Gemmatimonas phototrophica: one gene and its partner. The protein of the gene in region 1 interacts with the protein of each later gene in a pairwise test. Links are inferred from orthologs where the notes say so. Each region holds a gene or a part of one and is shown in the gene's direction. Other genes may lie near its edges. The genes, in order: rho and nusG.

Evidence for each region.
Region 2: the proteins of rho (region 1) and nusG interact in binary tests that used the Escherichia coli proteins (3 or more experiments, as listed by UniProt). The link is inferred for Gemmatimonas phototrophica from one-to-one orthologs.

The regions. Positions count from the first base shown.
Region 1 is NZ_CP011454.1:1,008,157-1,011,601, reverse strand. What follows is about bases 319-3,251. They hold rho (transcription termination factor Rho), read left to right. Parts: upstream 319-1,124; coding sequence 1,125-2,378; downstream 2,379-3,251. Other genes in these bases: mltG (endolytic transglycosylase MltG), read left to right, coding at 3,049-3,251; ruvX (Holliday junction resolvase RuvX), read left to right, coding at 2,378-2,863; GEMMAAP_RS04220 (NHL repeat-containing protein), read right to left, coding at 319-793. Outside these bases: more of GEMMAAP_RS04220, read right to left, coding at 1-318; more of mltG, read left to right, coding at 3,252-3,445. UniProt on the Escherichia coli protein: Facilitates transcription termination by a mechanism that involves Rho binding to the nascent RNA, activation of Rho's RNA-dependent ATPase activity, and release of the mRNA from the DNA template.
Region 2 is NZ_CP011454.1:1,217,964-1,220,940, forward strand. It holds nusG (transcription termination/antitermination protein NusG), read left to right. Parts: upstream 1-1,198; coding sequence 1,199-1,756; downstream 1,757-2,977. Other genes in the region: GEMMAAP_RS05045 (response regulator transcription factor), read left to right, coding at 1-498; rpmG (50S ribosomal protein L33), read left to right, coding at 799-951; secE (preprotein translocase subunit SecE), read left to right, coding at 955-1,188; rplK (50S ribosomal protein L11), read left to right, coding at 1,925-2,347; rplA (50S ribosomal protein L1), read left to right, coding at 2,353-2,977. UniProt on the Escherichia coli protein: Part of the processive rRNA transcription and antitermination complex (rrnTAC). The complex forms an RNA-chaperone ring around the RNA exit tunnel of RNA polymerase (RNAP).

The DNA.
Region 1 (3,445 bases):
CTCGCGTGGGGATATCGGCTTCCCGGGCCAGCTGCTCAATGGCGGCGCGCTTCAGCAGTTGGGTCGTGGGGCGCCCGCTGGTGCCAACCGAGTCTTCGCGCGGAATCAGCGTGGGCCACGAACGAAACGTGATGGTGTTGGTGTCGCCGGTACCGTGCCACACTCCATAGCGAGAGGCACCCAGTTGCAGGGCCGCGCCCATGAGCAGCACCTCACCGGCGGGCACGCTCAGCAGTGGCGCCCGCGGCACGTCCAACGTATCGAGCGGTCGCACATTGGCGCGCAGCATCCCCGTAGAGTCCGCACGCACAAACACACCGACCGCCTCGCCGTTGGGCCAGCAGGCCAACGATTGCGGCGGCGCCGCCAGCGGCACCGTATAGCGGAGCGTGCCATCCTGATAGAACTCGTTCACCAGTCGGTTGCCAATGTCGAGCACCGTGATGTTGCCATTGCCACACGACACCATGCGGTACGGTAGCGCAAACTGCCCGGGCTCATCTCCCTTCAGTCCCATGCGCCCCTTGAACTCGCCGGTATAACTGAACAGCTGCACCCGCGGATGCCGCCAATCCACAATGGCGATCTGCTCCTTCCCCAGAAGCACCGCATCGCGCACGCCCTCGACGGGGGCACCCCCCTCAAACCGGTCCATCGTGACCGACGCAATCACCCGCGGCGTGACCATGCGCGGTGCCACCACGCGCACGGCGGCGAGGGTGTCGACGGCGCCTTGGGCGGGGAGACGACCGGCGAGGGCCACGAATGTTGCGAGCACGAGATACGCGCGCATTGGTGCTCCAATGAGGTGTGGCCTGTGGGGCCGCTGGTGCAAAGCTAGGCGCCGGACCGCATTGGCCACAGACCGCGCCCCTTCCTTGCCCCTATCCCCCCCGCCCGGTTAGGTTCCCCTGTCTGATTGCGAGCCTGGGCCTCCGGGGTCCGGCTCGCCAGGCGGATCCCCGCGGGCAGTTCGTTGCCAGCGCTGAATGCCGTATTGCGCGCGTAGCTCAGTTGGATAGAGCGTCTGCCTCCGGAGCAGAAGGTCGCAGGTTCGAGTCCTGCCGCGCGCATGGCTTCGCCTTTCAGGGCAAGCCCCGCGCTCCCCTCGTTTTCTTTGCCTAGTGCACGTCGCCGAGCTGAAGCGGAAATCGGTTCCTGAACTCCTGGCCCTGGCTGAGTCATTGCAACTCACCAGCGTCACGGGGCTCCGTAAGCAGGAACTCATTTTCCGCATCGAGCAAGCCCTGCTCGAAACCGAAACGACGCTCTACGGTGAAGGGGTGCTCGAAGTCCTCCCCGAAGGCTACGGCTTTCTGCGGGCCCAGGACTTCAACTACCTGCACGGCCCCGACGACATCTACGTCTCCCCCTCCCAGGTAAAGCGTTTCGACCTCCGAACCGGTGACACGGTCATGGGGGAAGTGCGCCCGCCCAAGGAATGGGAACGGTACCTCGCGCTCCTCAAGGTGGAGCGCATCAACGGTGGTGACCCCGAGCAGTCCAAATTGCGCAGCGCTTTCGATAACCTGACGGCCAAGTACCCCGACGAGCGACTCAACCTCGAACGGAAGAACGGCGAAGTGGCGACCCGCATCTGCGACATCATCGCCCCCCTCGGCAAGGGCCAGCGCGCCCTTATCGTGGCGCCCCCCAAGGGCGGCAAAACCATCCTTCTCCAGCAGCTCGCCAACGCAATTGCCGAGAACCATCCGGAGGTGACGCTCATCGTGCTGCTCATTGATGAGCGCCCCGAGGAGGTCACCGATATGCAGGCCAACTGCCCCAGCGCCGAAGTGATCTGCTCCACCTTCGACGAAACGGCGGAACGGCACGTGCAGGTGGCCGGCATGGTGCTCGAAAAGGCCAAGCGGCTCGTGGAGAGCGGCAAGGATGTCGTTATTCTGCTCGACTCCATCACCCGCCTCGCCCGCGCTCATAACGCGGTGGCCCCGCAGGGTGGCAAGCTGATGTCGGGAGGCATGGAAGCCACGGCCATGCAGAAGCCCAAGGCGTTCTTTGGTGCCGCCCGCAACCTCACCGAGGGCGGCTCGCTCACCATTGTGGCCACCGCGCTCATCGAGACCAACTCGCGCATGGACGAGCTGATCTTCGAGGAGTTCAAGGGCACGGGCAACATGGAGCTGGTGCTCGATCGCAAACTGGCCGAAAAGCGCATCTTCCCCGCCATCGACATCAACAAGTCGGGAACGCGGCGTGAAGAGCTGCTGCTGACCGCCAAGGAGCAGCAGCGCACGTTCCTGCTGCGCACGTTCCTGGCGGACATGCCGAGCGACGAAGCGATGCTCTTTTTGCTCAAGCGCATGGAGCGCGCGCAGAGCAATCAGGAGTTCTTTGAACAGATGGCGGAAGCCTGATGTCGCAGGTGGGTCGGCTCTTCGCCGTAGACTGGGGCGATAAGCGGATCGGGCTCGCCGTGAGCGACGAGCTGGGCATGCTGGCCTCGCCGGTTGGCGTCCTCACGCGCCGCGCCGGCAAACGCCCACCGCTGGCCGAGCTGATGCGGCAGGCCGAGGAGCTGGGGGCCACGGGCTATGTGTTCGGGCTGCCGTTCGACCCGGCCGGCGCCGAGACCGATCGCACGCGCGAAGTGCGTGAGATTGCCGCCAAGCTGGCGTCGCGCCAGTCGCTCCCCATTCGACTGGTGGACGAGCGGTTCACCACGTCGTCGGCGTTGCGCAGTATCCGCGAGCAGGGTGGATCCACGCGTGGCCGCAAAGGGGACGTCGACGCCATGGCGGCGTGTGTGCTGCTGGAGAGTGTGCTCCGCGCCGCGTCGCAGGGAGTGGAGCTCGGGGAAATGGTGGTGGCCAGCGGCGATCTGTCGGCAGATGACGTGTAATTCGTGCTGGGCAGGTGTTGTCGTGCCTGCAGGTGTTGTAGTGCCTGATGGACGGAGGTGCAGAGGTGAAAAGCTGAGGAGAGCCTTTAAGCGTTTTTCTCCCCAACTCCTCACCTCTTCACCTCCTTCGTTCAGGTCCAATCCCACTCGGCCCTACAGGGACACCAGAGCCCACGCACTCAACCATGCCTCGTAAGAAATCCAAAAACTCGCGTGTCATTCGCCTTGCCGTGCTCGCGGCAGCGATTGTGATGGGCGCGTGGGTGTGGCGTGAAATTGGCGGCGGTGCGAGTCCGTCCGGGGCGGTGGCACGCGTCGTGGTGCCCAAGGGCGCCAGCGTGCGGGTGGCTGCCGACTCACTCGAGGCCCAAGGCGTCATTGGCTCCCCTGTCCTGTTCCGGCTGTTTGCGCGGCTCACGGGGAGCGCCACGGACATCAAGCCGGGCACCTACCGCTTTGCGTCGGACGCCGGGTACCGCGACGTGCTGAACGCGCTCGTCACCGGGCGCGGCCTCGTGCGCACGGTCGTCATTCCCGAGGGGTTCGACCTGCGCGACATCACGCCGGTTCTGGCGAAAGCCC
Region 2 (2,977 bases), 210 kb from region 1 along the record:
GCTGCCTTTCTGGACGCACCAGAGGCCGCGGCGGTACGCTGCGTGGTGACCGATTTGCAGATGCCGGGGCTGACCGGCCTCGATCTGCAGCAGGCGCTGACGGCCCGGGGCATTGTGGTGCCCATGGTGTTCGTGACCGGCTTCGGGACAGTGTCCAGCAGCGTGCAGGCGATGCGGGACGGGGCCGTGGACTTTCTGGAAAAGCCGGCGGACCCTGGGGCCCTGCTGGACGCCGTGGAGCGCGCCGTCGCACGGGGAGCGAGCTTGCAGGCCAAGGCCGAGGTGTCGGCCGATGTGCAGCGTCGGCTGGATCTGCTGACGGGGCGGGAGCGCCAGGTGTTCGCGGGGGTGGTGCAGGGGCTCGCCAACAAGCAGATCGCGGCGCAGTTGGGAATCGCGCTCAAGACGGTGAAGGTGCACCGCGGCCGGGTCATGCAGAAAATGGAAGCCCAGTCGGTGGCGGATCTGGTGCGCTTTGCGGAGGCGCTGGGGGTGTAGCTACCCAGAACTCAGAACTCGAACTCACAACCCGAAACTGATCAGTTCCGGGTGCTGGGTATGGGTTTCGGGTCAGGGGTACAATGGTATTGACGGAATCTTCGGCCACGCTTCGGGTGCGGGGGTTGGCCAGTAACCCTGTGATGTGCCGCCACTTGCGGAGGGCGGGGGCGTCGTGTGGATAGGATGGGCGCGTGACTTGCGGGGGGCTCCCGGCGCTGCTACGTTGCAAGGCTCACCCCACTTCGGTGAAAGCCGGAGGTGGGTCCGAACTATTTTGAGCTGTGACGAGGCCGGACGATGGCGCGCGAGAAGATCATCCTCGGTTGCACCGAGTGTAAGAACCGCAACTACTTCACGATGAAGAACAAGCGTCTTCATCCGGAGCGCGTGGAGTGGAAGAAGTACTGCCCGCGCTGCAATAAGCACCAGCTCCATAAGGAAACCAAGTAACCCATGACGGCTCCCGTCGAGGTTTCCCGACCGGGACTTGGCACGCGGCTGGTCACGTTTTATCACGACGTGCTGGCTGAGATGAAGAAGGTGACGTGGCCGGATCGCCCGCAGCTGCAGTCGGCGACCATCCAGATCATCATCTTCGTGCTGATTCTTGGCGCACTCATTGGGCTGATCGACGTGGCGCTGCAGTTTGCGCTCGTGCGATTGCCGGCCATGCTCGTCGGACGCTGAGGTGACCCCCATGTCCGTGTCGATGCTTGAGCACCGGTTTTACGCGGTCCAGACCACGTCTGGCCATGAGAACAAGGTGCAGCGCTTGATCCAGCGAAAGATCGACATGGATCCGGCGCAGCCCGAGGACCGTCTGATCCGTCAGGCGCTCGTGCCCACGCAGGAAGTGGTCGAGATCAAGAACGGCAAGAAGGTCACCGTGGAGCGGAAGATCTTCCCGGGATACGTGCTGGTGGAGATGGTCGCGTCGCAGGATACCCTGCACGAGATCAACGCCATTCAGGGCGTCATCAAGTTTGTCGGGAAGGACAAGGACCCGATGCCGCTGCGCGACGACGAAGTGCGTCGCCTGCTGGGGCAGGCGGATCCGACCGACGACACCCCGGTGCGCGAGGAGATTCCGTTCCTCGTGGGGCAGGCGGTGGCGATCACGGAAGGTCCGTTCGCGGACTTCAACGGGACCGTCGAAGAAATTCTGTCCGACAAGGGCAAGGTGCGCGTGTCGGTGAGCCTGTTCGGGCGGCCGACGAGCGTGGAGCTGGATTACCTGCAGTTACGCGGATATTGACGGTCGAGCTTTGAGTTCTGAGTAAGAGTTTTGAGTCGTGAGTACTCAAAACTCAGCACTCAAAACGCCGAACTGTTGTTGTACGCCGCGACCACTCGGCGCAAAACAATGTGGCAGCTAGACCGCTGTCGGATGGTCCGACGGTGGAACTCGCGATGAGGAAGTAAGATGGCCAAAAAGGTCACTGGATTCGTCAAGCTGCAGATTCCAAGCGGCAAGGCGAACCCGGCGCCCCCGGTGGGTACGGCCCTCGGTCCCCAGGGTATCAACATCATGGGCTTCTGCAAAGAGTTTAATGCTCGGACGCAGGGCGGTGATATGATCATCCCGGTCGAGGTCACGATCTACGCGGACAAGTCGTTCACTTTCATTTTGAAGACGCCGCCGGCGGCGGAACTCATCAAGAAGGAGATCGGCGTGGAACGGGGCTCGGGTCAGCCGAACAAGGTGAAGGTCGGAACCATCACGCGGGCGCAGCTCGAAAAGATTGCGACCGTGAAGATGCCCGATCTCAACTGTGAAAACATGGAGAGCGCGGTGGCGATGATCGCCGGTGCCGCTCGTTCCATGGGCATCACGGTCAAGGATTGAGCCTCATGAAGACGCATGGAAAGAAGTTCCGCGCCGCGAGTGAGCGTCGCGACCATTCGAAGTCGTATGAGGCCAAGCAGGCGATCGCGCTCGTGAAGGACATGGCATTCGCCAAGTTCGACGAGTCGGTGGAAGTCGCGATTCGTCTTGGCGTCGATCCCCGTCATGCCGACCAGGTGGTCCGTGGCACCGTCGTCCTCCCGGCTGGTACGGGTAAGACGATGCGCGTGCTCGTCATCTGCGCCGGTGCCAAGATTCAGGAAGCCCAGGATGCGGGCGCTGATTTCGTGGGCACGGAGTTCCTGGCCAAGATCAAGGAAGGCTGGCTCGATTTCGACGTCATGATTGCGACGCCGGACCAGATGGGACAGATCGGCCAGCTCGGCCGCGTCCTTGGTCCGCGTGGCCTGATGCCGAACCCGAAGGCCGGTACGGTCACGTTTGACGTGGCGAAGGCAGTCAAGGAATCGAAGGGCGGCAAGATCGAGTTCCGCGTTGACAAGGGGGGCAATGTGCACGCCCCGATCGGCAAGGTTTCGTTCACCCCCGACCAGCTCGAGTCCAACTTCACCGCGCTGATGGATACGATCGTTCGTTCGAAGCCGGCAGCGGCCAAGGGCGTGTACATCC